DNA from 2 places in the Pseudomonas sp. rhizo66 genome. Region 1 is predicted to be linked to the other one. Evidence: riboswitches for the same ligand, from Rfam matches in the RefSeq annotation. Region 1 holds a riboswitch; the other holds the start of a gene.
The links. A riboswitch is a leader RNA that binds a small molecule or an ion and turns the genes downstream of it on or off. The one in region 1 is predicted to bind cobalamin.
Positions count from the first base shown of each region.

Region 1 (7,679 bases):
GTTGCCATCGCCTGGCCCATGACGCCGTGAAAGCGTTAGCGCTCAAAGGCACGTTTGCCCATGTCGAGTTCATTCTCACCCCCCGCGGGCCAAGAGTCCTCGAAGTCGGCGCACGCCCCGGCGGCAGCCGGATTCATGTGATTCGCCAAGCCTGGGGGCTGGCGCTGGATATCTGCTACCACCGTGCTCTGTCCGCCGAGCCCCTGCCCAGCGCCAGCGAAGCGCCGGATGCGTTCGGCATCGCCACCCCTTTCGCCCGCACAGACCGGCTCTATGACGGACTGCACGGCGCCGACCGGATCTGCCGCTTGCCAGGTTTCCAGCGTTGGTATGCCTACGTCACTCCGGGCGAAGCCATCGGACCGGTCAGCAACGGTTTTCAGAACTACCTGTACATCGAGTTCAGGCAACCCGACACCGCCCGCCTGCGACAATCCTTGCTCGCCGTCAGCGACATTGATGTCTATGGCGAACAGCCCACGGCGGCGAACACCAAACACATTCTGCTCATCGGCGGGCGTGATTCGGGACTGGATTGGGATACTGCGCGGCAGTTTCGATTTACTCTCGTCCAGCAACCCGGCGAGTTATCTGACTATCAGCGCGAGCGCGCAACGCTACTGCTGACGCCTGACATTGCCGATCTGCCGGCCTACAGCACGACGGTAGAACGGCTGCACCGGCAATCGCCATTCGATGCCGTGGTTTCGTTTTCGGAACTGGGCCTGCTGCCCGCGTCACACTTGGGCGAACGTCTGGGCATCGTCCACAACAACCTGCGCAGTGTGGAAGTCAGTCGCGACAAGCTGCTGTTTCGCCAATTGCTCAAAGGCAGTCGCTACGAGTTGCCCACTGCCGCTATCAACCATGGTGCCGAGGCTCGCGCTTTCGTGCTGCGCCATGGCCCGGCCATCGTCAAACCCGTCAACGGTTCGGGCAGCCAGGGTGTCTATGCCATAGACAGGCCCGAGGATGTCGACCACATCTCGCTGGAGGGAAACAATCTGATCGAGGCCTTCGCCAGCGGCGACGAATACAGCGTTGAATCCCTCAGCCTGGATGGCCAGCACCGGATTCTCGGCATCACGCGCAAATACACCAGCGGTGCCCCCGGTTATGTCGAAACCGGGCATGACTTTCCTGCCGGGCTCGACGAGAAAACCGCCGCGCAGATCGAAGAAGCGGTGCTGTGGCTGCTCGGGCGAATGGGCAACCGCTGGGGCCCGGCCCACACGGAAATCAAGCTGGACGGTTCACGCCTGCAATTCATCGAAACCCAGACCCGCTTCGGCGGTGACCAGATCTGGGAAATGGTCTGGAAAACCACCGGGGTGCATTTGGCAGCGAGCACCATCGCCGCGATGACCGGCACGTCACTGCCGACGCCCGAGAAAACCTACACCAAAATGGCGATCCGCTACATCGAGGCGGCCCCGACCGCCGATCCGCAACAGCTCCAGGCACGCCTGCTGCAACACCCGTTTGCATTACGCGTGAACCTCAACCCCGACAAGTTCGGCCAGAGCATCAGCCGTTCCGCAGACCGCCACGGCTACACGCTGCTGGGCTGCAGCGACGCCGACGACCCGGCGGACTTCAACGCCGCGATCACCCACCCAGAGTTCACTACGCAAGGACCAGCGCAATGACCCGTAAAGACCCGCTATATCACATCGAAGGCCCGATCAGCGCTCACTTCCCGATGATCTCCTTTTCCACCAATGTCTACGACAACCCTGCAGACATCCTTGGTTCGATCACCGATCTGGCCAGACATTTCCAAGCGGTCGAGTTCGAGATCGGCGAAGACGCCGAAAAAACCTTCTGGTCGCTGAGCGCCGAAGACCGGTCCGAGCTTGCCGGGAAAATCCGCAGCTTCGCCGAACACAATGGCATCACGCTGACCGTCCACGCCGGATGGTGGGGTCGCCAGTACAACCTGTGCTCCCCGGATTTGACCGAACGTGCCCAAGCGGTGGACTGCCTGAGTGCCGCCGTGGAGTTTTCCCACGAGGCCGGCGCCACCAGCGTCACTTTTCATCCCGGCTACAAAGATCAACTGGAAAACGGCGAACTGCTGGACAACCTGATAGTAGCGATCAACGAGGTGACCAAGCGCTGCAACACCGATGGCATCGCCCTGTGCCTGGAGAACATGGGCGGTCAGCGGCCGAAATTCCCGGTCTTCACCGTCGAGGAACACCTGCGCTTTCACAAGGAGACCGGGTGCTTCGTGACCATCGACGTGACGCATTTGTGCTCACTGCTGCCGTATGGTGAAAGCCTGTTCAAAGCCATTGCCGATCTGGCGCCGGTTACCCGGCATCTGCACATTGCCGACCTCAACAACACCCACCATCAACATCTGCCGATTGGCGAAGGCAACTTGCGCCTGAGCGATGTGCTCAATCGCTTCGCGGTCAACGGCTATCGGGGTGTGGCCGTGGTGGAAGAGTTCATTCCGCGCTTCTCCACCGAGTACTACCTGGAAAAAGCCCTGGCCTACAAGAACGGCGTAGAGCAATTGCTGGCCGGCTCGCGGCACAGCACTCATGCTGGTTGAGTCGAACCTGGCAAAACCGGCGTCGCGCAGCGAGATCGCGACCGGTATCCGCGATGCGCTACCGTTCGTCTTCTCGCTGCTGCTGACCTTCACCCTGATCGGCATGCTCGGGCGCCGCCATGGTCTGGATCTTCCGGCCATGGTGGTTTTCAGCGGTACGGTAATGGCCTCGCCGTTGCAACTGACGCTGCTGGAAACCCCGGCGCACCTGCTTAACGCCTTTGGCGTGCTGGTCTCGGCGCTGAGTATCAACTTGCGTTTTCTGGTCTTCACACTGAGCCTGAAATCCAGCCTCCAGGGCCCGGTCAAAGCGTTCGTCCCCGCCCTGGCGGTGATGGCAAATGCGGCTTTCACGTTGATGTCGATCCGCAAGGATCAGCAACCGATCAGCCGCCCGTATGCCAACACCGTGTGCTTTCTGCTGTACGCCGCCGCCCTGCTTGGCACCGTGGGCGGGTATTGCTTCGCCAGCGTGGCCGACAACGCAGTGATGGATCACGTCAGTGTGGTGATCGCGATTTTCATCAGCGCTTCGCTTGGCAAGATGGCCCGCGACCGTCACAGCTTCCATGCGCAATGGATTGCCGGCCTGGCCACCGCCGCGAGCTTGCTGTGGCTGGGCGAGGTCAGCTTGCTGCTGGTGCTCGCCATCACCGTTCTGACGAGCTATGTCTATGATTGAACCTGGTACTTTCTGGCTGTACGTACTGATTTGCGCGCTGGTTTCGATCGTATGCCGCTTGCTGCCGCTTGCCGTCGATGTCGAACGGCTTTCGGCAACTGCCCGCGCTTTCATCGATCGTCTGGGAAAATACACATCGGTGGCGATGCTCGTCAGCCTGCTGGCGGTCTCACTCTACCCTTTGGCCAGCCAGCACCTGACGGCCATGCCATGGATCCTGCCGGTGGCGTTGGCGTGGCTGCTGAGCCTGACGCGAATCAAATCCTATTATGCGTTCCTGATGGCGCTGGGGGTGTACGTCCTGCTGATCATGCGCTAGGCGCCGATTGACTCAAATCCCCCGCCCATGCTCTCCTACACAACTTGTTACGGGTGCCCTTCACAGGGTGAAACGGGAAACCGGTGAATCATGTGCTTTACTCAAGCCCATGTCAGTCCGGTGCTGCCCCCGCAACGGTAAGCGAGCGAAGCGTCAAAACCACTGTGTCAGCAAGGCATGGGAAGGTGACGCTTGCAGGTCGGCCTGACGCCAACCCCTCGTGAGCCCGGAGACCGGCCCGCAACACACAGCCCGCATTTGTGCGGCGCTGCACATAACAAACCCGCGGTGGGCGGGCGCTGTTCGAACCTCTGCGAGCCCAGCCCGCCGGGGTTTTCATGCGCTCTATTCACCCGCTGACACTCCAGAGGGAAGCGCCATGTCGATCATCAGCAGCACCGGCAGCAACACGGACAAAATCGCCAGCACCACCACCCTGAGCCAACGCCTGACCGCCGCGATCTTCGCGTCGATCCTCGGCGCCAGTCTGGTTTACTTCGCCGGTTTCTCGCACATCGAAGCGGTGCACAACGCTGCCCACGATACCCGCCACAGCGCCGCGTTCCCGTGCCACTGAGGCCTGCCGACATGATCAAGCGTATCGCGCAAACTGCAGGTTTCACCGGTCTGCTGGCCGCCCTGCTCCTCACCTTACTGCAAAGCTTCTGGGTTTCGCCGCTGATTCTGCAGGCCGAAACTTTCGAGAAATCCGAGCCGATAGCGGTTCACGAACACGCCGCTGGCGTGGCTGCGCACAGCCACGATGCCGAAGCCTGGGAGCCGGAAGACGGCTGGCAGCGCGTGGTTTCGACCACGGGTGGCAATCTGGTGGTGGCCGTCGGTTTCGCCCTGATGCTTGCGGGCCTGTACACCTTGCGCGCACCGACCAAAACTTCACAGGGCCTGCTCTGGGGCCTGGCCGGTTACGCGACGTTCGTGCTTGCTCCTACCTTGGGCCTGCCGCCTGAACTGCCCGGCACCGCTGCGGCCGATCTGGCTTCGCGGCAAACGTGGTGGATCGGAACGGCTGCTTCAACCGCTGCCGGCCTGGCCCTCATCGTGTTCAGCCGTCACTGGCTGATGAAACTGCTGGGCGTGGCAATCCTCGCCGTGCCGCACGTGATTGGCGCGCCGCAACCGGAAGTGCATTCGATGCTCGCCCCCGAAGCACTGGAAGCTCAGTTCAAAATCGCTTCGCAGTTGACCAACGTCGCGTTCTGGCTGGCCCTGGGCCTGATCAGTGCCTGGTTGTTCCGCCGCAAAAGCGATGGCCAATACCCCGCATGACCGATGACCGCGCAGTGCCGACCCTGGTCGTCGGCCTGGGCTGCCAGCGTGGCTGCCCGGCCAGCACCCTGCGCGCGTTACTCGATCAAGCGTTACAGGCGCATCGCATTGAGCTTGAGGCGGTGAAGGCGCTGGCCAGCATCGACTTGAAGCGTGACGAGCCGGGCCTGCAAGAACTTGCTGCACAACTGGCCCTGCCCTTGCTGTACTTCAGCAGCGACGAGTTGGCCAGTTACCAACAGCGGCTCAGTCACCATTCGCAAATCGCTTATGAACGCACCGGTTGCTATGGCGTCGCCGAAAGCGCGGCACTGGCCCTCGCCGAACAGCTGATTCAGGCCCCGGCAAAACTGCTGATTTCCCGGCAGAAATACGCTCAGGCCACGCTGGCATTGGCCGGCGCGGCGTAAAATCCCGATAATCCTCGCCATTGATCATGAGCGTTGTTCATCTGCAACGCGGTCGTGCCCTCTTTTACTCAGGATTCAACGATGACCGTCTACTTCATCGGCGCCGGCCCCGGCGACCCGGAACTGATCACCGTCAAAGGCCAGCGGCTGATCCGCAGTTGCCCGGTGATTATCTACGCAGGTTCGCTGGTGCCGGCGGCGGTGCTCGATGGCCATCAGGCGGAAACGGTGGTAAACAGCGCCGAACTGCATCTGGAACAGATCATCGAACTGATCAAGACCACGCATGCCAAGGGCCAGGATGTGGCGCGGGTGCATTCCGGCGATCCGAGCCTGTATGGCGCGATCGGTGAGCAGATCCGTTACCTGCGCGAGCTGAATATTCCGTTCGAGATCATTCCCGGTGTAACTGCCACCGCAGCCTGTGCGGCGTTGCTTGGCGCGGAACTGACCCTGCCGGACGTGTCGCAAAGCGTGATTCTGACCCGCTACGCCGAGAAAACCGCGATGCCGGCAGGCGAAGAGCTGGGCAGTCTGGCGCAGCATGGCGCGACCATGGCGATTCATCTGGGCGTTAACCATTTGCCGAAGATTCTGGTGGAACTGCTGCCGCATTACGGCGCGGATTGCCCGATTGCGGTGATTCACCGGGCGACGTGGCCAGATCAGGATTGGGTGGTGGGGACGCTGGCGGATATTGCCGAAAAGGTTGAGGCCAAAGGGTTTCGGCGTACGGCGTTGATTCTGGTGGGCCGGGTGTTGGGCAGTGAGGTTTTCAGCGAGTCATCGTTGTATCGCGCCGGGCATGCGCACATCTACAGGCCTTGAATTGGAACGCAAAGCGTCCCGGGCTGCATTCCCACGCAGAGCGTGGGAACGATCAAAGATCGCAGCCTTCGGCAGTTCCTGCATTGAAGTGTAAATCCCTGTAGGAGCTGCCGAAGGCTGCGATCTTTTGCTTCACGCATAAAAAAACGGCGCTCACGGGGCGCCGTTTTTTATGTCGCAGCGAACACCTTAGTAGTAGGCGTTTTCTTTCTGCGTGTGGTCGGTCACGTCGCGAACGCCTTTGAGTTCAGGAATACGCTCGAGCAGAGTGCGCTCGATGCCTTCCTTCAAGGTCACGTCCGCCTGGCCGCAGCCCTGGCAACCGCCACCGAACTGCAGCACGGCGATGCCGTCTTCAACCACATCGATCAGGCTGACCTGACCGCCGTGGCTGGCCAGCCCCGGGTTGATTTCGGTTTGCAGGTAATAGTTGATGCGCTCGTTGACCGGGCTGTCGGCGTTGACCATCGGAACTTTGGCGTTTGGCGCCTTGATGGTCAGCTGGCCGCCCATGCGGTCGGTGGCGTAGTCGACGACGGCGTCATCGAGAAACGCTTCGCTGAACGAATCGATGTAAGCGGTGAAGCTTTTCAGCCCCAGCGCGGTGTCTTCAGGCTTTTCTTCGCCCGGCTTGCAGTAGGCAATGCAGGTTTCGGCGTACTGGGTGCCAGGCTGGGTGATGAAGACGCGGATGCCGATACCCGGGGTGTTCTGCTTGGAGAGCAGATCGGCCAGGTAATCGTGGGCGGCGTCGGTAATGGTAATAGCGGTCATGGAAACTCCTCGCAGGCTTGGGCGCAGTTTACGCCAAATGACGCGGCTGACAAAGTCCTAGTATTTTTGTCGGAAAATGCCGGATTCGTCATTCCACCCAGCGCCTCGCGGCGTCGTCAGGCCTGCTTCCTCCAGCGGACTGCCACGTAAACAAATGGATACTGAAACAAGCACCAGGCATATATATGTATGCCTCGGGGATTTTTTCGGCCGATATATTCACCGCCTTCGTTTATTTGCAAGTTTCCATCGCACTTATTTCAAAGGCGCTTAATGAATACATCGTTATCAAGGTTCTATAGCCGAACACCGCCGCGCAGACTACAGGATATCAACCACCTGATCAGCTACCTGCACACGCTCGTTGGTGAGCACTTCAACAGTGATGCACGCGACCTCTACTATCACCCTCCAGCCAGTTCTGCGCTGGGGCGCGAATGCAAGGAAGCATTTCGTATTTTGAACAAGCTGGAAAAGGATGAAGACTTCATCAGGCATATTTCAACGCCGATCGGCGTCGATAAATCGCCTTTAGGTAATGACTTCTTCTATGACCTTGTATCGTTCCACTTGAGCTCCGCCAAAACGCCAGCGCCCTCCCCCCCGGAAGTTTTCACCATAGCCGGTCACTCGGTGATTCTCAGAGAGGTGCCGATCTACTGGTCTATCGACGTCGATGTCTTGCTGGATATTCACCGTAAAGTCGGCAACGGCGTCAACAGCGACGGCTCGGTAAGGCTCGATCTGGTGCTTGCCTACTACTCGCTGCAACCGATGCAGCCTGCCACCAGCGCCGGCTGGCAACGCCTTCTCCAT
Region 1 is NZ_JAUJWZ010000001.1:74,129-81,807, reverse strand. It holds gene QZR14_RS00280 (ATP-grasp domain-containing protein) at 1-1,649, shown strand, start outside; gene QZR14_RS00275 (sugar phosphate isomerase/epimerase family protein) at 1,646-2,563, shown strand; gene QZR14_RS00270 (AzlC family ABC transporter permease) at 2,553-3,245, shown strand; gene QZR14_RS00265 (hypothetical protein) at 3,238-3,564, shown strand; cobalamin riboswitch at 3,599-3,820, shown strand; gene QZR14_RS00260 (CbtB domain-containing protein) at 3,944-4,141, shown strand; gene QZR14_RS00255 (CbtA family protein) at 4,153-4,851, shown strand; gene QZR14_RS00250 (cobalamin biosynthesis protein) at 4,848-5,261, shown strand; gene cobM (precorrin-4 C(11)-methyltransferase) at 5,343-6,089, shown strand; gene nfuA (Fe-S biogenesis protein NfuA) at 6,279-6,863, opposite strand; gene QZR14_RS00235 (SET domain-containing protein-lysine N-methyltransferase) at 7,137-7,679, shown strand, end outside.

Region 2 (7,679 bases), on a different contig from region 1:
AGGTCTGCCGTTGCGTCAGGCGCAGTGGCAGCCTTATCTGGACTGGGCGACCGAGGTGTTCCGCCTGTGCGCCTCGGGTGTACGCGACGAAACGCAGATCCACACGCACATGTGCTACAGCGAGTTCAACGATGTGATCGAGTCCATCGCCGCCATGGACGCCGATGTGATCACCATCGAAACCTCGCGCTCGGACATGGAATTGCTGGACGCCTTCGAGGCCTTCGCTTATCCGAACGAAATCGGCCCGGGCGTTTACGACATTCACTCACCACGCATCCCGGATGCTTCGGAAATGGTCAATCTGCTGCGCAAGGCTGCCAAACGGATTCCCGCCGAGCGGCTGTGGGTCAACCCGGATTGCGGTTTGAAAACCCGGGGTTGGCCGGAGACCGAAGCGGCGCTGGTGCACATGGTCACCGCTGCCCGGCAACTGCGCAAAGAGCTGGCCTGACAACAAACCGGAGCATTGCTCCGGTTTTCTCACTCCAACGACAACACCTGTGGGAGCGAGCCTGCTCGCGAAAGCGTCCTGTCAGTCAACATCATTGTTGAATGATCTGCCGCCTTCGCGAGCAGGCTCGCTCCCACAGGGTTTCGTGTAAGTCAGGCGATTTTGGATGGCCTCACGGGGCCCGCAGTTGCTACTGTGCCCAGCCGCATCCCAGGTGTTTGCCGTTACATGAGTGATCAACCCGTTATCCAGGCCGTGTCCGACGCAGACATTCCCGAGGTGCTGGATTTTGTTCTAAGCGCCCGTGCCGAGCTTTTCCCCAAGCTCAGCGCGACGGGCATGCCCCACGATCTGTCGCGTTTTGCCGAGGTTTATCTGCGCGGGGCAGGGCGCTTTCTGATTGCTCGCCACGAAGGGCAGATCGTTGCCTCGATTGGTTATCTGCCTTACGACCGACGCTTCCCGCACTTGCCCTATCCGAACCTTAAAGTGGTGGAAATCGTCCGCCTGTTCGTCCTGCCATCGCAGCGACGTTCAGGGTTGGCCGGCGCACTGTATCGATCACTCAAGGATCTGGCGCTCGCCGACGCAGTCGAGGTGATCTACCTGCACACCCATCCATTCCTGCCGGGTGCCATCGCGTTCTGGCAGCGACAAGGTTTCGACATTATCGATGTCGACGCTGACCCGGTCTGGCAAACCACGCACATGCACAGCGTCATGAATGGAATCGAAGAATCTGCGCCCCATCAAACGGGTCCGTCAGGTAATGCGCCCTGACCCCGAATGTCTCTTGTAAACGCTGCGGTGTCAGCACCTCCAGCGGCGCGCCCAGCGCCACCAGCCGCCCGCGCTCCAGCACCGCCAGACGATCACATTTCAATGCCTGATTAAGATCATGCAGTGCGATCAGCGTGGTCACCGGCAACGCCTGCACCACGTTGAGAATGGTCAGTTGATGCTGAATGTCGAGGTGATTGGCCGGTTCGTCGAGCAACAGAATCTGCGGCCGCTGCGCCAATGCCCGGGCGATGTGTACGCGCTGCCGTTCACCGCCGGACAAGCTGCGCCACAGACGCGTGCGCAAGTGCATCGCGTCAACGTCGATGAGTGCCTGCTGGACGATGGCGTCGTCCGCGTTCGACCACGGTTGCAGCGCCGACAGCCAGGGCGTGCGCCCCAGCGCCACGGCATCAAACACGCGAATGCCGTCGTCGGTGTCAGCCTGCTGTTCAACCACCGCGAGTTTTTGCGCAATGCTGCGCCGGGCCATTTTGCCCAGGCGTTGACCGTCGAGCAGCACCTCGCCGGCACTCGGTTCGCGCAGGCCGGCCAGTAGTTTGAGCAGAGTGGATTTGCCCGAGCCATTCGGCCCGACAATGCCCAGAGTTTCTCCGCGCCGGACGTCGAGGCTGACACCGTTGAGCAACTCGGCGCCGCGTACGCGGAAGCTCAGGCCGGAACAACTCAAAACACCGCTCATCGTGCGGACCTGCGGCCAATCAGAATCAAGGCAAACACCGGCGCGCCGACCAGTGCGGTAATCACTCCGACCGGAATCACCTGGCCCTTGATCAGTGTGCGCGACAGCACATCGGCGGCTATCAGAAACACCGCGCCGCCCAACGCACTGGCCGGCAGCAACCGCGCATGACCCGTACCGAGCAACAGGCGCGCGGCGTGGGGAATCACCAGACCGACAAAACCGATCGAACCGACAATCGACACCATCACCGCCGTCACCAGCGCTGCGCAGCCAATCAACAGAATCTGCACACGCCGCACCGGAATGCCGAGCGATGCCGCCGAATCCGCGCCAAAGGTAAACGCATCCAGCGCCCGCCGATGCCACAGGCACACAACCAGCCCCAACACGGCCACCGGCACCGCCAGCCACACCGACGGCCAGCGCACCCCACCAAGATTGCCCAGCAGCCAGAACATGATCCCGCGGGCCTGTTCGGAGCTGGCCGAGCGAGTGATCAGAAACGCCGTTAGCGCGTTGAACAGCTGCGAGCCGGCGATCCCCGCAAGAATGATCTGCCCGGTGCCGCTGGCCGAGCCGCTGACCCGCGCCAGCACAATCACCAGCACGAACGCCGTGACCGCGCCGGCAAAGGCACCGACCGACAGCGAGATCAACCCGGCACCGACGCCAAGCAGCGCCACCATTACCGCCCCGGTCGAGGCGCCGGCAGAAATGCCCAGCAGATACGGATCGGCCAACGGGTTGCGCAGCAGCGACTGCAAAATCACTCCGCAGGTGGCTAACCCGGCACCGCATGCCGCCGCGACCAATGCGCGGGTCAGGCGGTAGTTCCAGACGATGCCTTCATCGATGGGGTCGAGCACGTGCCCGGCGCCCCATAATTTGTTGGCCAGTACTTGGCACACCACGCCCGGTTCAATCGAGGTTTCACCAATGGCCACGCCGGCGATCACTGCAATCAACAGGGTCGCCAGGGCCAGGAGCGTGCGGATCAGGCTGGCACTCATTGCGACAGGTCATAGCCGTTGATGGCCGTGGCCAATTGCTCGATGCCATCGAACATGCGCAGGCTCGCCTGCAGGGCCATGGCGTCGAGAATGATGATGCGGTTGTGTTTCACCGCGTCCATGTTGCGCGTGACAGGGTCGCTGCGCAGGAAGGCGAGTTTCTTTTCATAGTCGTCGGCGGGGAAGCGTCGACGATCCATGCGCGCGATGACCAGGAAGGTCGGATTGGCCTTGGCGATGGTTTCCCAACCGACCGTTGGCCACTCTTCATCGGACGCCACCACATTGCGCACGCCGAGGGTGCTGAGCATGAAGTCGGGAACGCCTTTGTGTCCGGCCACGAAGGGCTCGATGTCCATTTGTGCACTGGAGAACCAAACCAGCGCGCTGGCATCCTTGAGCTGTTTGCCTTGGGCGGTGGCGATCGATTTGGCGAGGCTGGCCTTGAGTTGATCATTGAGCTGCTGGCCACGCTCCTGAACGTCGAAGATTTGCGCCAGTTGGCTCACGCTCTTGTAAATCGTGTCGATGCGAAACGGAGCCAGCCGCGTACCATCGGCGCCGACCAGGTTGTCCTTGGCTTCGCAATCGGAGGGCAGCAGATACGTTGGAATCTTCAGCTCATGAAACTGCTCGCGAGTGCCCACCGCACCTTGCGGGCCGACCATCCATTCCAGCTCCACGGCGACCAGTTGCGGGCGCTTGCCGATCACCGATTCGAAACTCGGCTCGTTGTCGGCCAGGCGCTCGATCCGGTCGTTCTGCGCCTTGTACTTGTCCAGCACGTTGTTGAACCACAGCGAAGTGCCGACGACTTTGTCGCCCAGACCCATGGCGTAGAGCATTTCCGTGCCGGCCTGGCCGATGGTCACGGTGCGCGTCGGGGCCTGCGGGAAGGTCAGGGTGCTGCCGCAATTCTCGATCGTCAGCGGATAGACAGTCGGTGCCGCCTGCGCCAGGGCGCAAAGGCTCAGGCCGGTGATGAGGGTGGCAATGCGGGGCAGCAGCATGGGGCAGTCTCCGAGGGAACCGTACGGGGAGCGGGAGAGTACGGTCTGGAAACACACCATCGAACGCGGTCAGGGCAACCGCGCAAGGCCGGGCAGCAATCGAAGACGCGCACGGCACGATGTCCTTCCCGGACACCCCGCCGGTTAGTAGTCACTGTGCCGGCAGGTCTCCTGACTGATGCGTCATCACCTGGCTCCGGCCTTCCCGGGTTCACCCAGTGGCAGTCGTGGAGCAGGCTCGGCACCTACAGTTGCGGGGGCAGTTCCGATCAATGCTGTGCAAGCATCTCGGATTCCCTATTAGTCCCGTTCGGGAACCAGCGGCGGCATGGTAGTCGATCAAGCCGCTGAAGGGGAGACGAATCTGTCGCGGCGAGGATCAGTGCTGGCTCATCAAACCGTGCAACACGCCCAGACGCAGGCCCGGTTCCGACGGCAGCATTTGCGCGATGCCGAACACTTTGAACGCCGCCAGCATCAACACCAGACCGCCGGGCAAAATGCTCTGGCGGTGCGGTTGCAGGCCGGCGAGCTTGAGCTGTTGTACGTTGTTCACCTTCAACAGCAGCAGCGACAGGCGCAGCAGTCCGCCGTAGGTGATGCCGTCCTGACCGAAGTCGTTTAGGCAATTGGCTTTGAGCACTTTGGCAAGCATGCGCGCGGTGCCGGAAGAGCCAATGGTCTGCTGCCAGCCTTGCGCACGGTAGCGTCGGGCAACTTTTTCAAACTGCAGGATGGCGAAGCGTTCGGCCGCCTGTAGCGCGCCGGCAGACACATCGCCGCCGCGAAAGAACCGCGTGCTCAGGGTGCCGCTGCCGATGGCGATGCTTTCAGTGAGCAACGGTTGTGAACCCTGGCCGAGGATCAGTTCGGTCGAACCTCCGCCGATGTCGACCACCAGGCGCAGGTCCTCGGCGCAGGGCAAGGCATGGGTCACGCCGGCGTAGACCAGTCGCGCCTCTTCATGGCCGCAAATGACATCAATGGGAAACCCCAGATGCCGCTCGGCACTGGCGAGAAACAGTTGCGCGTTGTCCGCCTCGCGCACTGCACTGGTCGCCACCGCACGCACTCGGCCAGCCTCGAAGCCGCGCAGCTTCTTGCCGAACCGCGCCAACGCCTGCCAGCCGCGATCCAGGGCCAACGCATCCAGTGCGCCGCCGTCAAAGCCTTCGGCAAGGCGCACCGGCTCGCGCAGGGTTTTCACTTCCTGAATCATGAAGCCTTTTCGGCTGCGTACTGACTGGCCGATCATCAGGCGAAAGGCATTCGAACCCAGGTCGATGGCGGCAAACAGCGAGGCGTCGTCTTTCATGGGAATCCTTGCAGAGCATCCGCCCGAAGGCTCAAGACGGTTTGCGAGGATTCTGCCGTGATCTTGATGACATCCTGATGACGGGGCAGGGTCGGTTGAATGAATTTGCGGCTGTCATGACACTGTCATTATCCGGCGTCTATGCTGAGGCCAATACATCGCGTGTTCTTAAAGTTTTTGCTGCCAGATTTGGCAGCTTTTTTTTGCCTGAAATTTGAGCGAGGGCCTGCCCCGCCTGATCGTTCCCACGCGGAGCGTGGGAACGATCATCAGCAAGATCAAAAGATCGCAGCCTTCGGCAGCTCCTACAGGGGGCGTATTTGCAATTTTCAATAGAGGTTGGCTAATATACGATCCATATACACATCGTATCGGATCCATATATGGGCATCGTAAAGATTTCAGAGGACATGCACGAGAACCTGCGTATCTCCAGCAACGCCCTCAGCCGCTCGATCAACGCGCAGGCCGAGCACTGGATGCGCATCGGCATGCTCGCCGAACTGCACCCCAACCTCGACCACAGCGCCATTTGCCGCTTGCTGATCCGCGCCGAACAGAACGGCGGGCTGGATCTGCAACAACTGACTCAGGAAGCCGTCAGCGCATGAGAAACCAGATCAAGATCAACACCCCGGCCGAGATCGCGCAATCGCGCGCTGCCGGCAAACTCGCCGCTGAAGTGCTGGCCATGCTGGTGCCGCATGTGAAGGCGGGCGTCACCACCGATCAGCTCGATCAACTGTGCAACGACTACATCGTTAACGTACAGAAAGCCGTGCCGGCCAACGTCGGTTACCACGGCTTTCCGAAAACCGTCTGCGCCTCGGTCAACGATGTGGTCTGCCACGGGATTCCGTCGGGAACACCGTTGAAGGATGGCGACATCGTCAACCTTGACATCGCGGTGATCAAGGACGGCTGGTTTGGTGACACCAGTCGCATGTACGTGGTCGGCGAGGCCACACCTGAGGCGCAGCATCTGATCAAGACCACTTACGACGCCATGTGCGCGGGGATTCGTGTGGTGAAGCCGGGCGCCACGTTGGGCGATATCGGCCATGCGATCCAGAGCCTGGCGGAGAAAGAAGGCTTCAGCGTGGTGCGTGAGTACTGCGGGCACGGGATCGGCAAGGTTTATCACGATGAGCCGCAGATTCTGCATTACGGCTTTCCCGATCAGGGCATGAAGTTGAAGGCCGGGATGATTTTTACCGTTGAACCGATGCTCAACGCCGGCAAGCGTCACGTGAAGAACATGGCGGATGGCTGGACGGTGCTGACCAAGGACGGCTCATTGTCGGCGCAGTGGGAGCATATGGTGGCGGTGACCGAAACCGGCTTCGAAATCCTCACGGCGTGGCCGGATGAGATCGAAGGTTACCGCGCTATTGTCTGATACCGCGTCGACTGGTTCCCTCACCCTAGCCCTCTCCCAGAGGGAGAGGGGACTGACCGAGTTGCTTTGGCGTTATACATCGACTTGAAAGTCCTGAGTCGATCTCAGGTCCTGAAAAGCCCCCGATCTGCTCCCTTTCCCCCTCGCCCCCCTTTGGGGAGAGGGCTGGGGTGAGGGGGTAAATCTCACAGGCAACACGCTATCAGTGAGCGCCCGCCGCTTTGTTGAGGTCGCTTTCAGTCCATTCGGTATACACGCACGCATCAGCCGTAGCCCAGCGCACCTGCACTGGATCCCCGGCCTTGAGCGGCATGCCAGCGGCCGACAACGCCTTCACCGTCATCGACGTGCCGCCCGAAGTAACCACACTGCAAGTCTGGCTCTCACCGAGAAACAGCACTTCCACCACCTTCGCCGAAACCTCGTTCCAACCGGCCGCCAGCGGTTCGCTGCTAGCTTGCTCCACGCTCAACGCCAAGGCCTTTTCCGGCCGCACCATCAGCAACACATCCTGATCGGTATGCAACCCGGCCGTCAGCCGAATCGACAACGATTGCCCTTCAAAACTCGCCGCCGCATTGCTTTGTGCCTTGAGCTTGAGGAAGTTCGAGTTGCCCAGAAACGACGCGACAAAGGCATTCGGCGGATTCTGATACAGGTCATAACCACTGCCCAGACCAACAATCTTGCCGTGACTGAAAATCGCGATGCGTTGCGACAAACGCATGGCTTCTTCCTGATCGTGGGTCACGTAAACGATGGTGATACCCAAACGGCGATGCAGCTGGCGCAGTTCATCCTGCAAATCTTCCCGCAGCTTTTTATCCAGCGCACCGAGCGGTTCGTCCATCAACAGGATGCGCGGCTCGTAGACCAGCGCCCGGGCGATGGCGACGCGTTGTTGCTGGCCGCCAGACAGTTGCGAAGGACGGCGATGAGCGAACTGCTCAAGCTGCACCAGTTTCAGCATCGCATCGACGCGCTTGTCACGTTCAGCCGTAGCCA
Region 2 is NZ_JAUJWZ010000024.1:18,372-26,050, forward strand. It holds gene metE (5-methyltetrahydropteroyltriglutamate--homocysteine S-methyltransferase) at 1-454, shown strand, start outside; gene QZR14_RS24430 (GNAT family N-acetyltransferase) at 683-1,234, shown strand; gene QZR14_RS24435 (ABC transporter ATP-binding protein) at 1,173-1,937, opposite strand; gene QZR14_RS24440 (FecCD family ABC transporter permease) at 1,934-2,938, opposite strand; gene QZR14_RS24445 (ABC transporter substrate-binding protein) at 2,947-3,960, opposite strand; cobalamin riboswitch at 4,105-4,297, opposite strand; gene QZR14_RS24450 (Ppx/GppA family phosphatase) at 4,340-5,275, opposite strand; gene QZR14_RS24455 (hypothetical protein) at 5,284-5,493, shown strand; gene QZR14_RS24460 (ParD-like family protein) at 5,659-5,886, shown strand; gene map (type I methionyl aminopeptidase) at 5,883-6,674, shown strand; gene QZR14_RS24470 (ABC transporter ATP-binding protein) at 6,877-7,679, opposite strand, start outside.
Region 2: linked by a shared signal. The riboswitch ahead of QZR14_RS24445 (ABC transporter substrate-binding protein) and the one ahead of QZR14_RS00260 (CbtB domain-containing protein) in region 1 are both predicted to bind cobalamin.